DNA from 3 places in the Brevibacterium sp. BDJS002 genome. Region 1 is predicted to be linked to each of the others. Evidence: riboswitches for the same ligand, from Rfam matches in the RefSeq annotation. Region 1 holds a riboswitch; each other region holds the start of a gene.

Region 1 (6,574 bases):
GTCTGCCCCGGTGCTGCCGGATGAAGTTGAGTCACTGCCAGCCCCGCTGCTCTCCTCGCCGGTGGCCGTGGAGGAGGTGGATTCGGTGCCCTGGTCGGTCCCTGTCTGATCGGACGCCGTGGAGGTGGTGGAGCTGCCCTCGTTCGCCGAGGTGGACTGTCCCTGGCTCGCGGTCGAACCGTTGTCAGTGGTGCCCGGGTTCGAGTTCTGATTGGGTTGACTTCCCGCACCGTCTGCACCGGATTCGGAGTCGGCGCCGCTGTCCTGTGAGGTGCCGGTTTCGTCCTCGGTGCCGGAGTCTCCGGAGACGGACCGTGAGATCTGTGAGGTTCCGGGCGAGATATCGGCATCGGTGAATGACTCGGCCATGACCACGGCCCCCAGCCCGATCCCGAAGGTCGCCACCCCGATGGTCACCGGGTAGAGGACTCGTTTGCGGCGCAGCTTCTGCCACCACGACTTCGGTTCCTCGCCTCTGGTGTCGGCGCTCGCATCGTCGGCTGCCTGGTCGCTCAGGTTCCCGAACGTGCTGGTGGCGTTCGATGATGCGTCCGCCTTGGGCTCTGCGACCGCGGCCGCTCGCTGCGTCTTGGCGCCGAGTGATTTCGCTTTGACGGCCGGAGCGAGCTTCGTGCCGACTTCTTTGATCTTCTCTTTGCCTTTGTCGAGGCTGCTCGTATAGAGAGTCACCGCGAGGCCGGTGATGATGCTGGCAACGCCTGCGCCGACGACCGTTCCGGCGACACCCAGTTGTCCGCCGATGACCGATGAGGTGGCTGCGGCGGCAGCACCGGCAAGGAGCTGAGTCGCTGAAACCCTGTTGGCGCTCTTCTCCTTCTTTTCCTTCTCAACGACTTCGTCCTTCGCAGTCGATTCGTCGACGGCTGTGGTGTTCTCCTGCATCATCCGAGTCGCCGACTCGGTCGACGTAGTTGGCACCGGCGCTTCTTCGCGTCGGATCGGATTCGGTGGCATCACCGGTGTGGTCACAAGCGAGGTCGCCGTCGGTGCCGACTGGGTGTTTCTGGCATGTGTGGCGGCGAGTTCTTCGGTGATCAGAGGCAGGGTCTGAGACGCCTGCGCGGCCGCTGTGCATTCTTGCTCATTCAGTCTGCATGACTCATGCTGATTCGACACCAAAATACCTCCGATGACTGGTCTCTGAGTCCAGTATCGGCTGGCTGTTTTCGGGGTTCCTGACCCTCCTCTTCGAAGGCTGGGACAACGCTGTGAGAAGACGGCCACTCTGTGGTCGCTGACCTGCGATGATACCGACCTGTGTGACGCACAGGACAGGCGCTTTGCAGGATATTCGCAGGTCCAAAACGGGCGCCCACGACGCCCCGTTTTTCAGTGCAGAATGGCCACGCCGAGGTGGCCCGGAAGTACGTTCGTCTGCTCGAGTTCCAGCAGCTGGAATTTCGGGTATCCGGGGCCCGATTCCAAGGTGACTGCGAACAGCGCCGAACCGGTGAATTGTGTCGTCATCTGTAGGGCATTTTGCTCCGAGGTGGCCTGGTCATCCGTCTCGACCATGAGGTTGAGCGCGAAGCACGGCTCTTCCAGACTGCTGAGGGAGACGTTCTGCTCCCCACGGAATTTCACCGGCGCTGCCGGCGTCACTGAGTGCACCTGTCCATCGATCTCAAGGGCCACCTCGGCGCCGATGGGGAGGAAGGTCCGCGCCAAGCCCGGCAGCGGCGAGAACGCAGCAGGACGGTCCAATCGCGCAATACTCAGGCGCCAGCGTCGAAGGTTCGGGGTCAGAGCCTGGGACTGGATGAGTGAGACGAGCTCGGTCGTCTCCCCTGCCCCATTGGCCCACGGAACCGGTTCGAGGTCGTCGAAAGAGGTGATCACGTGCATGTGATCACTCTAGTCTCGACTCAGCTCGAGGCTGCTGGTGAGAACGTCAGTTCAGGACGAGACAGAACGGATGGCCTGCCGGGTCGAGGAAGACGCGGAAGGTGTCCCCCGGCTGGTCGACGGCTTTCCCTGCACCGAGTTCGACCACGGCAGCCTCGGCGACGTCGAGGTCATCGACGACGACATCGATGTGCATCTGCTGCGGGTGGGACTGCCCCGGCCAGCTGGGTGCGTGGTAGTCCTCAACCTGCTGGAAGCAGATCGGGGGCCAGGATTCGGATGTGATCTCTGCCCAGGTGCCATCGTCATCGACTCTGACCTGCCAGTCGAGGAGTTTTCCGTAGAATTCCGCGAGTTCACCGGCGTCGGGAGCATCGATGACGATGACGGGCTGCTTTGCGATAGCCATGGTCGTGAGTCTACGCGCCGCCGATGCTAGGCTCGAAACACCACAGGGGAGCGCCAGAAGACTGACGCTGAGAGTGCGCAAGCAGACCCTTCGAACCTGATCCGGTAAGCACCGGCGGAGGAAGTGAGGAGTGACACCGATGAGCGATGTCGACACGAAACACACGATCAGCAGCATTCGGCTGACCCCAGGAGGGCCTGTTGCGGCGCTGAGAGCGGAGGCGTCTTCCGCTTGGGAGGCCGCGGTCGGGCATAGATTCGTCACCGAACTGTTTGCCGGCACGGTCGACGACTCCGTGATGAGGAAGTACCTGATCCAGGATTACCAGTTCTTCGAATCGTTTCTCTCGATGCTCGGCGCATGCGTTGCCTATGGCGATGCCGTAGGGCCGAAGCTGCGGTTTGCCAAACAGCTCGGGTTCCTCGAAGCCGACGAGGATTCGTATTTCCTCACGGCCTTCGCCGAGGTGGGTGTCCCTGCCACCGACTACGCTGACCCCCAGCTGACTGGGCCGACTGAGGGCTTCCGTGACCTCATGTACGAAGCCGTCGACTCGGCGTCCTACGCGGACCTGCTGGTCGTGCTCGTCATCGCCGAATGGCTCTACCTCGATTGGGGCGAGCGCTCGGAACCGATGCCTGTACGCCGAGTCCATTCCGGGTGGATCGAATTGCACCGTGGTGAGGATTTCCGGGCGTGGGTGCAGTTCCTCATCGACGAACTCGAGCGAGTCTTCCCCACTGGCGAGGACGCGGAATCCGCCGCGGTGCGAGACAGGTTGTCGCGCATCTGGCACCGAGCGGTCGAATTGGAGTTGGCCTTCTTCGATGAGGCGTATGTGCAGGGGTGAGATGCCGAACACCAACGGAGACGGCACTCGCGCCGCAGTGCTCTGCCGACTGCTCTCGCAAGTGCGAGAGTCCGCTGCCGGTGGGCGCAGCCTCGTGGCCATTGACGGGCTCGATGGAGCGGGCAAGAGCGTCCTCGCCGAGGAATTGGTCCAACTGGCAGCCCAGGACGGGCTTCGCCCGGTTGCGTCGCTGAGCATCGACGGATTCCACCATCCCCGCTCGGTCAGATACACCAATGGTCGTGGGCCCGATTCCTTCTACCGGGACTCTTATGACTACGAAGCCTTCATCCGATCCGTCGTCATTCCGTTCAGACAGGGAGCATCGGTGGTTCCATCGTTCTGGGATGTTGATGCCGACGTGACCGTTTTACCCGCACAGCTCGACCTGCCGCAGAACTGTGTCCTCCTCGTGGATGGGATCTTTCTCCACCGGCCCGAACTTCGCGATCTGTGGGATGCGAGCGTGTGGGTGCAGGTTCCTTTTACGGTCTCAGTACCCCGGGGAAACGAACGAATCCCCGGCACATATGATTCGGACCCCGAGTCACAGTCCAACCATCGTTATGTCGGCGGCCAGCGTCTCTATCTCGCAGAATGCTCGCCGTGGAGGTCGGCAACGTGGATTTTCGACAACGAAGATCTCGAGCTCCCCACCCTGCGGCGACTCTCTGAGGAGTCAGCGGGGAACCCAAGGACCGAGAACACAGTTGCCGAGGACTAGGAGACAGCCAACCAAAGCGTGTCAGTCCCCTCCCCTAGACTGAGCCCATGAGCAATGCTGAGGTAGATGCCGTTGTCGTCGGATCCGGGCCCAATGGCATGGCCGCCGCGGTCACCATGGCTCGGGCGGGCCTGTCCGTGCAGGTGTATGAGGCCCAGTCGACCATCGGCGGCGGCGCCCGCACCCTTGACCTGGGACTGGCCCCCGGCATCACCCATGACATCTGCTCGGCCGTGCACCCGCTGGCGATCTCGAGCCCGTTCTTCGTCGACTTCGACCTGCGCGCCCGGGGTCTCGAGTTCACCACCCCCGAGGTCTCCTACGCTCAACCGCTCGACAATCAGCCAGCCGCGCTGGCCTTCCACGATCTCGAGACCACGGTCGACCACCTCGGCGCGGCCGGTCCCGAATGGCGGCGTTTCTTCGCCCCACTGCTCGAGCGCGTCGATGATGCGATCTGGCTGTCGCTGGGCGACAAGCGCTCCATCCCGGAGACGCTGCGCGACGTTCCCGGCATCGCCAATGTGGTGAAGTTCGGGCTGCGGCTGCTGACCCAGGCCAGCCCGGCCTGGAACATTCCGCTGTCCCATGAGACGTCTCAATCCCTGTTCACCGGTGTCGCCGCCCACGCGATCGGCGGGCTGCCATCCATGGGCACAGCCGCCACGGCCACAATGCTCTCGACCATTGCCCACGCCGGCGGCTGGCCCTCCCCTGTCGGCGGTTCGCAGGCGATCATCGATGCCATGGTCGCCGACCTCGAAGCACACGGCGGTTCGGTGACGACGAATGCGCGCATCGATCACGTCTCCGATATGCCGGCGGCTCGCGCGTACCTCCTCGACACCTCGGCGCTCAATGCCGCACAGATCTTCTCCGGTCTCATCCCGGCCAAGGTCGACAGGTCGCTGCGCAGCTTCAAGCAGGGCAACGCCGCGGCCAAGGTCGACTTCGTCCTAAACGGACCCGTGCCCTGGGCCGATCCCAACATCAACCGGGCCGGCACCATCCACGTCGGTGGTACCCGGGCGCAGATGGCCGCCGCCGAGGCGGACGTGATCGCCGGACGCATGCCCGCTCACCCGGTCAGCCTGGTCTCCGACCCCACTGTGTTCGACCCATCGCGCGAGGTGGGCGGCCTGCGCCCATTGTGGACGTATGCTCATGTCCCCTTCGACTGCCCTCTCGATCCGGCCCAGTACATCATCGATCAGATCGAACGCTTCGCCCCCGGTTTCCGCGACACCATCGTCACGTACAACTCGATTCCCGCATCAGAGATGGCCGGGCACAACCAGAACTACATCGGCGGCGACATCGCCACCGGGCTCGTCTCCTTCTACCGGATGATGGCCCGCCCACGCACCAGCTGGGACAACTACGGCCTCGGCGTCCCCGGTGCCTACCTGTGTTCGGCCGCGACCCCACCCGCACCCGGCGTGCACGGCATGAACGGCTGGTTCGCGGCTCAGCGAGCGCTGAAGACGCAGTTCGGCATCACCGAGGCCCCGAGCCTGGCTCCCTGAGGATCTGCCGTCGGCGGCGCGAATGCCTCCGCCACACACCATTGGCCACAGCGACCGCCACGACGACGAGGCCGGCACCAAGTGCCTGGCCCACGGTGAGCTGCTCGCCGAGGATCAGCGCCGCGAGGACGAGGGCGAGCACGGGTTGGATGAGCAGCAGGCTCGCCGTCATCGACGGCACCAGCCGGACGCTTCCCCGATTGATGAGCAGCCAGGCCACCACCTGCCCCAGCAGGGCCAGAGCGATGAGGTACATCCACGCGCTTGGGCCGATCCCGGTGAGATGGAGGCCGCCGGTGAACTGGGCGATGACCGCCGATGTCACCGCCGCCGAGGCGGTCGCCCAGGCTAGCGGCTGAATCGTTCCCTCGGCCTTGCGCCTCGTCCCTCGTCGGGTGAGGAACATGTACACGCCGTATCCGATCCCGGCGATGAGGGCGAGAACTGTGCCGAGTACGGCGTTGTCCCCCACCTCGGCCAGGGTCACGATCCCGCCCACCAGGCCGACGCCGATGAGCATCAACGGCAGGGAGATGAGGAACCGAACACTCACACGCTCACGGTCGATGATCAGAGCCAGCAGCGGGAGAACGATGACCTGGACGTTGACGAGCACGGTCGCAACGCCGGCACCCACGAGGTAGATCGACGCCGTCCACGCAATGTAGTCGATGCCCAGCGCAACTCCGGCCGCAATCGCCCAGAGGATGCCCGATCGCGAAAGACCGCCGTGACGCCGACGTTCAAGAAGCGCCAACGGGATGAGTGCAATGACGGCGATCGCGCACCGCAGCACGGCGGTCGTCGCCGCATCCACGCCCGCGAGCTTGACTAGGATCGCTGAGATCGACAGGCACAGCGCACCCGCGAGCACCGCCGAAGCGGCGAGTGCTGTGGGTGCCTCCGGCGCTGGAGCGACCCTGGGTTTGACGGTCATATGCTGACCGTATGCCCGCGGCTGCGATTTGGCACTACCTCAGCCGCGTTTCGTCGGCTACCCGCGTTCGCCCCCGGTCCGGCTCGGTGACGATCGTTGATGATCTCGCTCAGATGTGGTCGCGGAGTATCCCGCCCAGCCGGGTGAGGGCATCGACCATCTCCTCGTCAGACTGACCCGAGTAACTGAACCGGGCATAGTTGCTGCGTTGTTCGGCCGGGAAGAACGATCCTCCGGGCACGTAGGCGACTCCGGCTTCGGG
Region 2 (6,574 bases), 370 kb from region 1:
TCGTCCCGGACCACCGCACGGAGCCGGACGGTGCGCGCGTGGTCGTCGCAGTCGACGGCTCAGACGCTGGGCGACTGGCGATGTTCACCGCTGCCGAAGTCGCCAACTCGCGAAATGCCGCACTCGACATCGTCTCCGTCCTCCCGGCCGGAGACGAGTGGCTCTACTGGTACCCCGAACTCGAGCTGAGCGCCGAGGTCTCCGGACGAAGGAAGAAGCAACTCGAGACAGCGCTCGAGGCCGAAGTCGCGGCAGTGGCCCAGCAGTTCCCCGACCTGCTGGTGAGTGCCGAGGTGCCCATCGGCGACCCTGTCGAGGAACTCCTCGAAGCCACGAAGACCGCACAGCTGACCGTCCTCGGCACTCGCGGGCGAGGAGCAGTCAGAAGTGCACTTCTGGGTTCGGTGTCACGCGGAGTCCTCCATCATGCCGATGGCCCGGTCATGGTCGTTCCGAGCTGAGCCGAGCGCGTCAGCGCAGAGTGGCTCAGCGCCGGCTGCGTCAGCGCAGGCTGCGGCGACGTTTGGACACGAGCAGCAGCACGGCCCCGATGATGACTGCGCCCGCACCGAGGCCGATCGGCAGTCCGAGCTGAGTACCGGTGCGCGGCAGATCGCCGCCGTCCGCAGCTGAATCTGAGTTCGCCGAGGTTGTGCCGGAGTCGGCGGGGGCAGCGGAGGCGGCGTTCGCGTCTGCGCCGTCGGATTCGGTTGTGCCGTCGTTGTCAGTCGTACCTTCAGCCTCAGTCGTGCCGTCGTTGTCAGTCGTGCCGGCAGTCGCAGCGTCAGAATCGGCACGTTCCGAGTCCGAGTCCGAGTCGGACTCAGCTCCGTCCGAGCTGGTGCCCGCATCCGCACTGTTCGAGCCGTCGCTTGAATCAGTGCCGTCGGCCTCCGGTGACGCGCCGTCGGCTTCAGCTGACACGCTGTCCGCTTCGGCTGAAGCACCATCCGCGTCCGCCGAAGCACTGTCGGCGTCTGCCGAGGAACCGTCGGAGCTTGCTGCAGCGTCTTCTGCGTCAGCGTCTGCTCCGGCGTCGGTTCCCGGCTCGGGTGCGTCATCGCCGGAGCGGGTGATCTCGACATCGTCGATCTTCTCGGACGCCGCCTGTGCTTCAGCCTGCTGCGCGCCTTCTGCTGGGACCTCGTAGGTCGTCGCGCGCAGCGCTTCGTCGCTGACCCGCACTCGGGTGAAGGCCGGGATGTCGTTGTGGACGCTCTTGGCCTCCCAATCCAGACCCGGAACATAGTCGTAGAATTTCGATCCCGAGGACGAGGTCAGAGTCAGGTACATCGTCTGCCCTTCCTCCTTCTCCTGCTCGAGACCGGCATCGGAAGACTCGACCTTCTTGCCTTCGGCATCCATGAGGAAGGTCCGGTTGTAGATGTGGTCGTGACCGGACACCACGAGATCGATGTCGTTGCGCGCAGCCACCGGTGGAATCGCCTCACGCAGCCGCTTCACGTCGAGGTCGCTGTTGTGGGTCGCGGTCGAATAGATGGAATGGTGGAACCCGAGGACCGTCCAGCGCGCCTCGTCCCCGTGCTCGGCCACGACCTCATCGATGAACTCCGCATGCTCGTCGGTGTCGGAGTCATTCGAGTTGATATTGATGAACAGAACCCCCGAATCGATGAACCAGTAGTCACCGCCGGACGCAACGAGTCCGCCTTCACCGTGGTCGCTGCTCACGTTCGGGCGGTTGAAGTGCTGCTCATAGGACTTCGAAGCGACATCATGGTTGCCGATCGTCGTCGCCTGCGGAACTTCCTGAGTCGCCTCCGGAGCCAGGTACTGCTCGTACTGCCCCTGGTCACCTGCTGAGTTCACCTGATCGCCCAGAGAGAAGAAGAACCGCGGATCCTGCGCGGTCTCCAGCCCCGAGTTCAAGGTCCTGTCCCAACCAGTCGCGTCATCAGGCTGCCCGCCGCCGGCACCGACCTGCGGGTCACCGAAGACAAGGAATTCGCTGTCGCCGCCGGAACCACCCGTGTCGAACTGCGCCACGGCTGAGTAGCCATCCTCTTCGCTGCCGACCTGGTAGGAGTATTCGGTGTCCGGCTCCAGACCGGTCATGCTCGCATGATTGTAGTGGCGCTTGAGATCGGTCGACAGGCCCGAGTCGCTGGTCTCGGCGCTATGGGCATCCTCGGGCAGAGCCGAGCCCTCAAGCTCCGAGGTTTTAGCCCAGCGGACCTCGCCCTCACCGGAGTTCTCGCTCATCCATGACAGGTTGCGAGCGCTCTCATCCGCCCCGACCTGCAGCACCACATCGGAGATCGCGGACTCCTCGTCCGCCTCTGGCTGCGTCGAGGGCGAGGTCGAGGGCGATTGCGTGGGCTCGGCAGGTGTGAGCCCGGCATGCGCAGGGACAGGTACTGCGACGAGAGCCGCCAGCAGTGCCGAAACGGACAGAATACTCATCGGAGATCTCAGGTGTTGTGCTTTCACCCGAATATTCCTACCCGTCGGTAATGAAAGCTCCGCCGCCGACGTGCGACCGCCGAGTCAACGGCAGGTGAACTTTCCGTAACGAGCTCTGCGCGTCGACTGGGGTACAGTGGTTCTCACGACAGGGGAGCGCCGAAAGGGGCGCTGAGAGTGCAGATGAAGCTGCAGACCCTCGAACCTGATGCGGCTAGCACCGCCGAAGGAAGTCGAGACTCTTCTACCCCTCCTTGATATGAGGAGGCACTATGCCAGAAATGACTGCGCCGGATTCCGCTGTGAAGACCGCGCCCCACTATTCCCAGGTACCGGCGACGAAGCAGTGGCGGGTCGTCGACTACGTTGTCACCGCCGTGCTGGGAATCGGCGTCGGACTCATCTTCTGGGTCCTGGCCCTGAGCTGGAAGGTCCTCGAACTCGGGTTCCAGGCCTTCCCTCCATCGATCGGCCTCATCGCCGGCCTCTGGGTCCTCGCCGGCCCTCTGGCCGGTGCCATTATCCGCAAACCCGGTGCCGCTCTGCTGTGCGAAATGATCGCCGCCATCGTCGAGGCGGTGCTGGGCTCTCACTTCGGAGCCACCGTTCTGCTCTCCGGACTCATCCAAGGCCTCGGCGCCGAACTCATCTTCGCGGCCTTCGGCTATCGCAGGTTCACCCTGTGGGTCACGAGCTTGGCCGGGCTGCTGGCCGCCGCGTTCATGTCCGTGAGCGAGAACATCATGTACAACGCCGAATGGCAGTTCGGCTACCAGGCTGCCTATGCCGTGTGCGCGATCATCTCCGGCATCGTCATCTCCGGCATCGGCGCCTGGTTCGCCTACCGGGCGATCGCGAAGACCGGGGCCCTGAGCGCCTTCGCCTCCGGCCGAGCGCGCTGATGGCCCTGCCGATTCGCGCCCGCGGGTTCTCGTGGCGCCATGCCGACCGTGATGAACCCGCGGTCGGTCCCCTCGATCTGGACATCGCAGCAGGTGAGAAGGTGCTTCTGCTCGGCCCGTCCGGGGCAGGTAAGACCACCCTCCTGCATGCGACCGCCGGAGTTCTGCCTGCCGAGTCGGGTGAGGCAGATGGTCAGCTTCTCATCGGTGACCGTCCACCGGATCCGCGCCGAGGTGAGACCGGGCTGGTCCTCCAGGACCCCGATTCGCAGGTGATCTTCTCCCGGGTCGGTGATGATGTCGCCTTCGGCATGGAGAATCTGGGCCTGCCCGCCGACGTCATCGCCGCTCGCATTCCAACTTCCCTTGCGGCAATGGGCCTGGGTCTCCCCCACGACCATCCCACCGCTGCACTGTCCGGAGGACAGAAGCAGCGTCTGGCGCTGGCAGGAATCCACGCGATGGCACCGCAGGTGATCATCCTCGATGAGCCGACGGCCAATATCGATCCGGACTCCGCCGCCTCCGTTCGGGATGCTGTCCTCGAGACCCAGGCGGCTACCTCGGCGACGATGGTCATCGTCGAACACCGGGTCGGACTGTGGCTCGATCACGTGGACACCGTGATCGTCCTCGGCCCAGCGGGCCTGCTTGCCCAGGGTCCGCCGAGGTCGGTCTTCGGTGATCCTGCGCTCGCCGAGGTGCTGGTTGAGTGTGGGATCTGGGTGCCGGAGACGGCCGGACCCTCCAACCCTGCGGTGCAGCCTGGTGCGGAACCGCTCCCCCACCCCGACGGCGAGGTCGTGCTGACGACTGAGTGCCTCAGTGTGGCTCGCCCCGGCGCGAAGGTTCCCGCGGCGACCGGCCTCGATCTGTCCGTTCGGTCCGGTGAGGCCCTGGGCATCGTCGGCGCCAACGGGGCCGGCAAGTCGACCTTGGCGCTGACCCTGGCCGGCCTCATCCGGGAATTCGAGGGAGAGGTGAGAGCTGTCGGTAATCTGCGGGATGGTGCCAAGCATGCCCGACCCTTCCGGTGGCCCTCAGCGTTTCTGGCTCCTCGCATCGGGATGGTGTTCCAGGAACCCGAACATCAGTTCCTGCGCTCGAGTGTGACCGAGGAGCTGGCCTTGGGACCGCGGCTGGCCGGATGGTCGAGTGCCGAGGTCGACGATCGCGTCGCCGAACTCCTCGAGGTGCTGGGACTTGAGAAGCTCGCCGAGGCCCATCCACAGGGCCTCTCGGGCGGTGAGAAGCGTCGCCTGTCGGTGGCTGCCATGATGGCGCCGCGGCCGCAGGTGCTCGTCGTCGACGAACCGACGTTCGGCCAGGATGCCCTGACCTGGGCCGGTCTGGTCGAGCAGTTCATCGACGTCCTTGCCCGCGGGTCCGCCGTGGTCGCGGTCAGCCACGACCATGCGTTCCTCGACGCCATCGGGGCCAGGCGGGTCGAGTTGAGTCGGAGGACGAAGGCAGGTGAGCGAATTGCGTGAGCACGCGATCGAGCACACCGATCCGGCTGGGCGAGCCACAGTTGCCACGGGCACCGAGGTCGCGGTGCATGATCCCGGCCAGCTCATTCCCTTGGTGCGCACCACGGCACTGGTCAGATGCAATCCGCTGACGAAGATCGCTGTGGCGCTCATCCTCATGGTCGGAACACTGTTGAGCATCGACATGGTCTCGGCGGGAGTCGTCCTGGGGTTCTGCCTGCTCGCACTGCCGACGACGGGGCTGGACCTGATAGCTGCACTCAAGCGTCTGTGGTTCCTGCCTCTCGGCGCACTTCTGGCGGCGTGGGGCACGGCGATTCTGGCAGAGAAGACCGGTGCGGTGGTCATCGACCTCGGTCCGGTCCTGATGACGACGGGTTCTCTCGAGGCAGCGGCCGCGATCTTCCTGCGTGCCTTGGCCTTGGCTATTCCGCTCATCGTCCTGGCCTCCACCATTGATCCTCGTGACCTCGCGGATGTGCTCATCCAGCGGCTGCACCTGCCCGAGGTGGTCGTCGTCTCGGTGCTCGCGGCGAGCCGACTGCTCGGGCTGCTTGTCAGCGAATGGCAGACTTTGGCGATGGCCAGACGGGCCAGGGGCCTCGCCGGGGGTTCGATCGTGCGGCGCACGGGGAGTCTCTTCGCCGGTATCTTCGTGCTGCTGGTGCAGTCGATCCGACGCGGTACCACTTTGGCCATGGCCATGGAGGGCAGGGCGTTCGGTCGTCCCGGACGGACCTGGCGCAGGCGCTCGACCTTCGGCGCCGGGGATGGTGTGGCTGTGACGGTGTCAGTGGCCGTCTGCGTTCTCGCGATCGTGGCCGCGCATGCGTTCGGTACGTGGAATCCGATCGTCGGCGGCTGAGGCACTGAAGGTCCCGCCAGCCACAGGCGATCGCATACTCAGAGCTGCCCGAGGAGCTCCTTGAGCGCGGCTCGCCGCTCCTCGAGGGCCTCGGTGCTGGGCAGCTTCGACGCGGTGAGCACCAGCATCGTCCTGCCTTCGTCCTTCGGTTCGGCCGCGGCCTCGAACTTGGTTCCGTCCTCGAGATTCGCCCGCCAGAAGGAACGCTTCTCAGTCGTCGAGGTGCGCGCCTCACCGTCGAGAGCCACGCCTGCCAGCGTTCCCTCGTCGATGAGGAAGGCGAAGCGGGTGATGACATCGTCTCGCGTACCGGTCACGGTGCGCGAGACTGCGACGTCGAAGGTTCCGTCGGCGCGCTGGCCCGGCACACGTCTGCCGATCTCCTGCTCATAGGCCACGACCGCGCCTTGGACCCACCACCCGTGTTTTTCTACGACCCCGTCGAACTGCGGGTAGAGGGCGTCGGCGAGTTCCTTGTGACTCGCCGACGCTCCCCCAGCCGCTTCGAGGCGGGCCCGAGTGTCAGCCCAGGGTTCGCCGAGGGCTTTCTCGATCGCCTGCACATTCATCGCTTTGGTTGCCATGGGAGAAGTCTAGGCAACCCAGACCCATTTCAACAGGGTCGTCGCAATGCAGGCGGTGAGAGGAAGGTGCCGATCAGTCGATCTGGAGTTCGCCCATTTCGTCCCAGCCTTCGCCGTCGATCTTGCGCGAGATGATCTTCGGCGTCGATGCCAGGTGGGGGCGCATGGCTTCGAGTCCGGCGGCGAAGTGATCGCTCTTGACGTGAGGTTCTGCCCCTTCGTCGGTGAATGCTTCGACGAGGACGAACTCGTTGTCCTTCTCCAGGCTCTTGGACCATTCGAACCACAGGTTGCCCGGCTCCGACCGTG
Region 3 (6,574 bases), 1.8 Mb from region 1:
GCGCTCTTGCGCTCAGCGGCTGTGGGAGTCAGAAGGGCCAAGGCAATGAGGAATCCGGTGGCGGTTCGGGTGGAGACGGTGAAGTCACCATCGCCCTGCTCCTCCCGGAGTCCAAGACCACCCGCTACGAATCGCTGGACAAGCCGAACTTCGAGAAGTACGTCGCCGAAGCCAACCCTGATGCGAAGGTCGAATACCGCAACGCCAACCAGGACGCGACGCAGCAGCAACAGCAGTTTGAGGCTGCGGTGACCGAAGGCGTCGACGCCATCGTGCTCGACCCGGTCGATGCCTCGGCAGTGTCTTCGGCCCTGTCGAAGGCTCAAGCCAAGAAGATCCCGGTCATCGCCTATGACCGCTTCTTCGAAGGTGCGGACTACTACACCTCGTTCGACAACAAGAAGATCGGCAACCTGCAGGGCCAGGCCGTCCTCGACGGGCTCAAGGCCGAGGACAAAGACCCGAAGTCGGGACCGGTGTGGATGGTCAACGGAGATCCGAAGGACCCGAACGCCGCTGACTTCAAGGCCGGCGCCGAGGAGACCCTGAAGAAGGCCGGCGTCGACATCACCGAAAGCCATGACACCCTCGATTGGAACCCGGACGATGCCCGTCAGTGGGTCGAAGGCCAGCTGCAGAGTGCGGACAAAGAGCCGATCGCCATCTACTCAGCCAATGATGGAACTGCCGGTGGTGTCCTCGCCGCCACCAAGAAGGCCAAGGTGAAGCCGGTCGTCACCGGACAGGACGCTGAGGTCGACGGACTGCAGAACATCCTCAGGGGTGACCAGTACGCCACGATCTACAAGTCGATCCCACCACAGGCGGAGTTCGCTGCGAAGGCAGCCGTCGCCCTGGCCGGAGGCGAGGAGCCGAAGGCTGGAACAACCTACAAGGACACTCCGACGGACTTCGTCGAAGCCAAGGTCGTCACAACGGACACCGTCAAGGACATCGTCGGTGATCAGATCAAGGCGGAAGACATCTGCACCAAAGACGTGAAGAAGCTCTGCGAAGACGCCGGCGTCAAGTAGAAATCGGCGAGTAGGAACATATGAATTCTCAACCCACTGATCCGGCGCCCGCGAACTCGCGGGTGCCGGAGACCGGAGCCGAACCAGTCCTCGAGCTGCGCGGGATCAACAAACGATTCGGTGCGGTCCAGGCACTGACCGATATCAACCTGACCATCGGCCGCGGCGAAGTCGTCGGACTCGTCGGCGACAACGGCGCGGGCAAATCCACCCTGGTCAAGGTCATCGCCGGAGTCCACGGCGCCGACGAAGGTGAGATCATCCTGGGCGGGCGGTCCCAGAAATTCGCGGCGCCGAAGGACGCGCAGAAGGCGGGAGTCGCGACAGTCTTCCAGGACCTCTCGCTGTGCGAGAACCTCGACGTCGTCGCCAACCTGTTCCTCGGCCACGAGAAGACCCGCGGCGGTGTTCTCGACGAGGTCACCATGGAGGCCAAATCCTGGGAGCTGCTGCGCAGCCTCTCGGCCAAGATCCCCAGCGTGAGGGTGCCGATCGCGGCTCTCTCCGGCGGACAACGTCAGACGGTCGCGATTGCCAGGTCCCTCCTCGGCGAACCATCGATCGTGATGTTGGACGAGCCGACGGCGGCGCTCGGTGTGGCACAGACCGCCGAGGTGCTCAACCTCATCGAGCGCCTGCGAGAACGCGACCTCGGAGTGCTTTTGGTCAGCCACAACATGGCCGATGTGCAGGCCGTGTGCGACCGCGTCCACGTTCTGCGCTTGGGCAAGGATGCCGGTGACTTCCCCGGTGACGAGCGCACGGACGTGCTGGTCGCCGCGATCACGGGAGCCAACGACAATGTCGTGACTCAGCGAGCGACCCGGAGGGGTGAGCGCCGATGACCCGCAACTCGTTCATCACCGACGAACGCATTTCGAGCGAGGGGTTCTTCGCGACATTCGTGCGTCGAGTCAAGGAGGGCCAGCTCGGCTCATTTCCGGTGATTCTGGCGCTCATCGTCATCGTCATCGTCTTCCAATCGGCGAACAGCAAGTTCATCTCACCGGCCAACCTGGTCAACCTGTCCACGCAGGTCGCGTTCCTCGCGATCCTGGCGTTGGGCATCAACCTGATCCTGCTCCTCGGCGAGATCGACCTGTCGCTGGCGCAATTGGGTGGGCTCTCCGCCTCACTGCTGGGTGTGTTGGTGGTCAGGCAAGGGGTTCCGCCTCTGATCGCACTGGTCATCATGCTGGTATTGGGTCTCGTCGTCGGCGCGATCCAGGGCTGGTTCTTCGCGGTGGTCGGGATACCGGCCTTCGTGGTCACTTTGGCAGGGTTGCTGGCGTTCACCGGGCTGACGTTGACCACTCTGGGCGTGCAGAAGAACCTGTCGATGGCCGACACCTTCGCCTTCGACTTTGCGAGCTTCTACTTCCCGGCGATCTGGGCCTACGTATTCGGGGCAGTCGCCGTCATCGGCTTCGGTGCGGGGATCATCTACTCGAAGCTGCGCCGTCACAACGAGGGACTCGACAGTCCCAGTTGGACCTCGGTGATCGTGCGCATTGCCATCCTCACCGTCGTCGTGTTCGGGTTCCTCATCCTGGTCAACCAGGACTTCGGTCTGGCGATGCCGTTCTTCCTCATGATCGTCATCGCGATCGTCATCGATCTGGTGCTGCGCAAGACCAAGTACGGGCGCTCGATCTACGCGGTCGGCGGCAAGGTCGAAGCCGCCAGACGTGCGGGCATTCGGGTGACTTGGGTGCGCATCAGCGTGTTCATGGCCGCCGGTGTGCTGGCCGCATTGTTCGGCTTCATCAAGACCGGTGTGACGACCAACGCGGGATCGACGCTGGTGAGCACACAGGACCTGCTCAACGCGATCGCCGCAGCGGTCATCGGGGGCACCTCGCTCTTCGGTGGTCGCGGTACAGCCTGGGCAGCCGTACTCGGTGCCCTGGTCGTCGGTGCGATCAACAACGGTCTCTACCTCATCGGCTTCAACTCCGATGCACAGCAGATCATCACCGCGCTCGTCCTGCTCACGGCCGTCGTCATCGACGCACTGAGCCGCCGCGGACAAAGGTACGTCGGACGGGGTTAGCGAACGTCGGGGTTAGCGAGGGTCACGGTTAGTGCCGGTCGCGGTTAGCGCCGGTCGCCCTCTCGCCAAGCAAGCTCATCGAGCGGACCACTGAGCGTCGAAAGTACCAGTTGCAACTGGTGCCCTCGATGATCAGTGGTCCGCTCGATGTGTTGGCATATAGGCGCCGAGGTGGGCCCGGGTTCCGGTTTGCCCTTCTCAGGTTTCCGCTCGCGCTCCTCAGCGTTGCCGCTTCGCCCAACTTCAGACGTGCTGATACAGTCGTGGGCAATGACATGGGGTGCCTGACGTTGATCGCGTGAGGCTGAGAGAACACCCATCGAACCTGATCTGGGCCATACTAGCGAAGGGATCGTCATGGTTGACTTCGACCTGCGTTCTGCCAATGCACGACTGCGTGCGAGCAATCCACTCATCCAATGCATCACGAACACCGTTGTGCAGCAATTCAGCGCCAACGTGCTCCTGGCCGTCGGTGCCGCCCCGGCGATGCTCGACCACGAGGCCGATGCCGCACAGTTCACGCGCATCTCCAGCGGACTGCTGGTCAACTTCGGCACCGCCACGAATCAGCAGTTCCTTGCCGCTGACGCCGCCATCGACGCAGCCAATGAAGACTCCAAGCCGTGGGTCCTCGACCCGGTGAGCATTGGGGCGGTCGACTTCCGGACCACACGAATCCGTCGCGCGGCGAACTCTTCACCCACTGCCATCCGTGGCAACGCCTCCGAGATCGCGGCACTGGCCGGAGTGGGCCTGGGTGGTCGGGGAGTGGACTCCACCGACGAGGTTGATGCGGTGATTCCGGCCGCGGCCGAACTGGCCAAGTCCACCGGAGCAATCGTTGCCGTCTCAGGTCCCAAGGACGCGATCGTCGCTCACTTCGACGGGGCCGACCATGTCGCCCGCCTCGATGGGGGACACTCCTTTATGCCGCTGGTCATCGGCACCGGATGCTCTCTCGGCGCAGTCACCGCCGCGTATCTCGTGGGCGCAACGACCGCCTCGGCGAGGTTCGAGGCCGTGGTCGCAGCCCACGCTCACTTCAAGGTCGCCGGTGAGACCGCCGCCGAGGGTGCACGCGGACCCGGCAGCTTCTCCGTGAACTTCCTCGATGCGCTGCACACGATCACGGGTGATGATCTGGCTGGGGTCCACGTCGAATCAGACAGGGTCGAATCAAGTGCGATCGACGCCGAGGCGATCGACGGAGCACAGTCATGAGCGCCTCGTCTCCCGAGGCGAACACCCGCCTGGCCGGAATCGACGCTCGGCTCTACCTCGTCACCGATTCGGCACAGTGCCGCGAAGCTGGACGCAGCGTCGCCGATACCGTCCGCGAGGCTGTGGGCGGGGGAGTGGGGATCGTGCAAGTCCGCGACAAGGACATCGACGACGATGCGTTCTACACGTTGACTCGTGAGGTCATCGCAGCCGTCGACAGCGTTCTGGTCGACACGAACCGTCGTGTCCCCATCGTCCTCAACGACCGAGTCGCGGTCGCCCAGCGACTCCTCGCCGAGGGAGTAGAAGTCCACATTCACGTCGGACAGTCCGACACCCCGGTCGAAGAAGTACGCGAACTCATCGGCCCAGAACCGCTGCTCGGGCTGTCGGCGGCCAACAGCACCGAATTCGTAGCCGCCCGGGAATCCGGCGTCGTCGACCTCGTCGGCATCGGGCCCGTCTACGACACCACGACGAAAACCGACGCACCCGACGGGATCGGGCCCGACCGCCTCGGCGAGCTTGTGGGTGAAGCGGGACTTCCCGCGGTTGCCATCGGAGGGATCAGCACCGATCGTGCCGCCGAACTGAGGGGCCGCGGTCTGCTCGGGATCTGTGTGGTCTCTGCCATCTGCCGCGCCGAGGATCCGCGTGCCGCAGCCGAAGAACTGCTCGCGGAATTCGGCGTCGGACTCGCGGAGGCAGCTCAGTGACCACACGGCCACCCATCGCACTGTCCATCGCAGGCACCGACCCCAGTGGGGGAGCCGGCATCCACGCCGACCTCAAGACCTTCACGGCCCGCGGGGTGCTGGGCACCACGGCCATCACCGCTCTGGTCGCGCAGAACACGCACGGCGTTTCGCGGGTCTATGGAATCGACGATGACTTCGTCTCCGACCAGCTCGACAGTGTGCTCAACGATATGCCCGTCGATGCCACGAAATCGGGGATGCTCGGCTCACGCTCCCTCGTCGAACTCGTCGTCGCACGAGCGGCCCAGGGCCAGCTGGGCTTCTACACCGTGGACCCGGTCATGGTCGCGACGTCCGGGCACCGCCTCCTCGAGGTCGATGCCGTGACCGCCGTCCGCGATCATCTGCTCCCGGTTTCCGACCTCATCACCCCGAACCTGCCCGAAGCTGCGCTGCTGGTCGGCGACGACGAGCCCGTGGCGAAGAACCCGCAGGAGATGTTGGTCCAGGCCAGACAGCTCGTCCACCGCGGACCGCGCGCGGTGCTGCTCAAGGGTGGGCACGCGATCGAGGGCGATGTCGCCGACGTTCTCGTCACCGCAGAAGGCACGGTCACTGAGTTCACCCACCCACGAGTGGAGACACCGAATACGCACGGAACCGGGTGCACATTGTCGGCCGCGATCACCGCCGAGGTGGCCGTGCTCAAGCGTGCACGTGCAGTTGACGATGTGAGCTCGGATCTCCTCCACGAAGCCGTCGACAATGCCCTGAACTATCTGGCTCGGGCGCTGAAGTCCGCCGCGAACTGGCAGGTCAGCTTCGATCCGAAGGGCGCTCACGGACCCGTCGACCACCAGGTCGACATCGTCCGCCGTTAGAACAACCAGTCACACACCCGGATGGGCTTGCCATCCGAATACCGCTCAAAGACGCTGTGGGACCGCCGAGGTCCCCTGAACAAGGGAGATATCAATGACGACAGACTTTTCCGCAGGCCCCCAGACCACTCAGCTGTGGGACCGTGTCCGCCCGATCGTCGAACAGATCGAGCGCCTGCCCTTCCTCGGCCAGCTCGCCGAGGGCAGCCTCGATGTGAAGGCCTTCACGAACTACATCATCCAAGACGGCATCTACCTCACCGGTTACGCGAAGGCGATGTCCTTCCTCGCCGCCGGAGCCAACGACCGGGACGAAGCACGATTCTGGGCCAGTTCGGCAGCCGAGGCCATCAGTGTGGAAGAGGAGATGCACGGTGAGCTGCTCGCCGATTCTCGCCTGGCCGCGTCCCACGATGAACTCGTCAGCAGCGGAGCCGGTTTCAAGGCCTCACCCACCACCTTGGGCTACGTGTCCTACCTCGTGGCCACCGCTGCCAGCCGCTCCTATGGCGAAGGCGTGGCCGGAGTGCTGCCGTGCTTCTGGGTCTACGCACACATGGGCAAGGTCCTCGTCGAACGGGCCGGCCAGATGAGTGCTGACCACCCCTACCGCACCTGGGTCCAGACCTACGACTCACCTGAATTCGATGAGTCGACCCGGCAGGCCGTGCAGCTGCTTGAGCA

The links. Region 1 has a riboswitch for thiamine pyrophosphate ahead of PGC08_RS03795 (TenA family protein). Riboswitches for the same ligand answer to the same signal wherever they lie in the genome.
Region 2: another riboswitch for thiamine pyrophosphate. It lies ahead of PGC08_RS05530 (ECF transporter S component); the one in region 1 lies ahead of PGC08_RS03795 (TenA family protein).
Region 3: another riboswitch for thiamine pyrophosphate. It lies ahead of thiM (hydroxyethylthiazole kinase); the one in region 1 lies ahead of PGC08_RS03795 (TenA family protein).

Annotation. Positions count from the first base shown of each region.
Region 1 is NZ_CP116392.1:821,159-827,732, reverse strand. It holds gene PGC08_RS03810 (hypothetical protein) at 1-939, opposite strand, end outside; gene PGC08_RS03805 (HutD family protein) at 1,351-1,866, opposite strand; gene PGC08_RS03800 (VOC family protein) at 1,913-2,275, opposite strand; TPP riboswitch at 2,310-2,415, shown strand; gene PGC08_RS03795 (TenA family protein) at 2,415-3,125, shown strand; gene PGC08_RS03790 (uridine kinase) at 3,127-3,849, shown strand; gene PGC08_RS03785 (phytoene desaturase family protein) at 3,897-5,375, shown strand; gene PGC08_RS03780 (DMT family transporter) at 5,347-6,312, opposite strand; gene PGC08_RS03775 (aminotransferase-like domain-containing protein) at 6,422-6,574, opposite strand, start outside.
Region 2 is NZ_CP116392.1:1,189,998-1,196,571, reverse strand. It holds gene PGC08_RS05540 (universal stress protein) at 1-461, shown strand, start outside; gene PGC08_RS05535 (FN3 domain-containing metallophosphoesterase family protein) at 502-2,424, opposite strand; TPP riboswitch at 2,565-2,673, shown strand; gene PGC08_RS05530 (ECF transporter S component) at 2,706-3,326, shown strand; gene PGC08_RS05525 (ABC transporter ATP-binding protein) at 3,326-4,816, shown strand; gene PGC08_RS05520 (energy-coupling factor transporter transmembrane component T family protein) at 4,800-5,681, shown strand; gene PGC08_RS05515 (hypothetical protein) at 5,720-6,265, opposite strand; gene PGC08_RS05510 (putative quinol monooxygenase) at 6,339-6,574, opposite strand, start outside.
Region 3 is NZ_CP116392.1:3,200,509-3,207,082, reverse strand. It holds gene PGC08_RS14955 (substrate-binding domain-containing protein) at 1-1,034, shown strand, start outside; gene PGC08_RS14950 (ATP-binding cassette domain-containing protein) at 1,055-1,879, shown strand; gene PGC08_RS14945 (sugar ABC transporter permease) at 1,876-3,087, shown strand; TPP riboswitch at 3,354-3,457, shown strand; gene thiM (hydroxyethylthiazole kinase) at 3,445-4,311, shown strand; gene thiE (thiamine phosphate synthase) at 4,308-5,027, shown strand; gene thiD (bifunctional hydroxymethylpyrimidine kinase/phosphomethylpyrimidine kinase) at 5,024-5,890, shown strand; gene PGC08_RS14925 (TenA family protein) at 5,985-6,574, shown strand, end outside.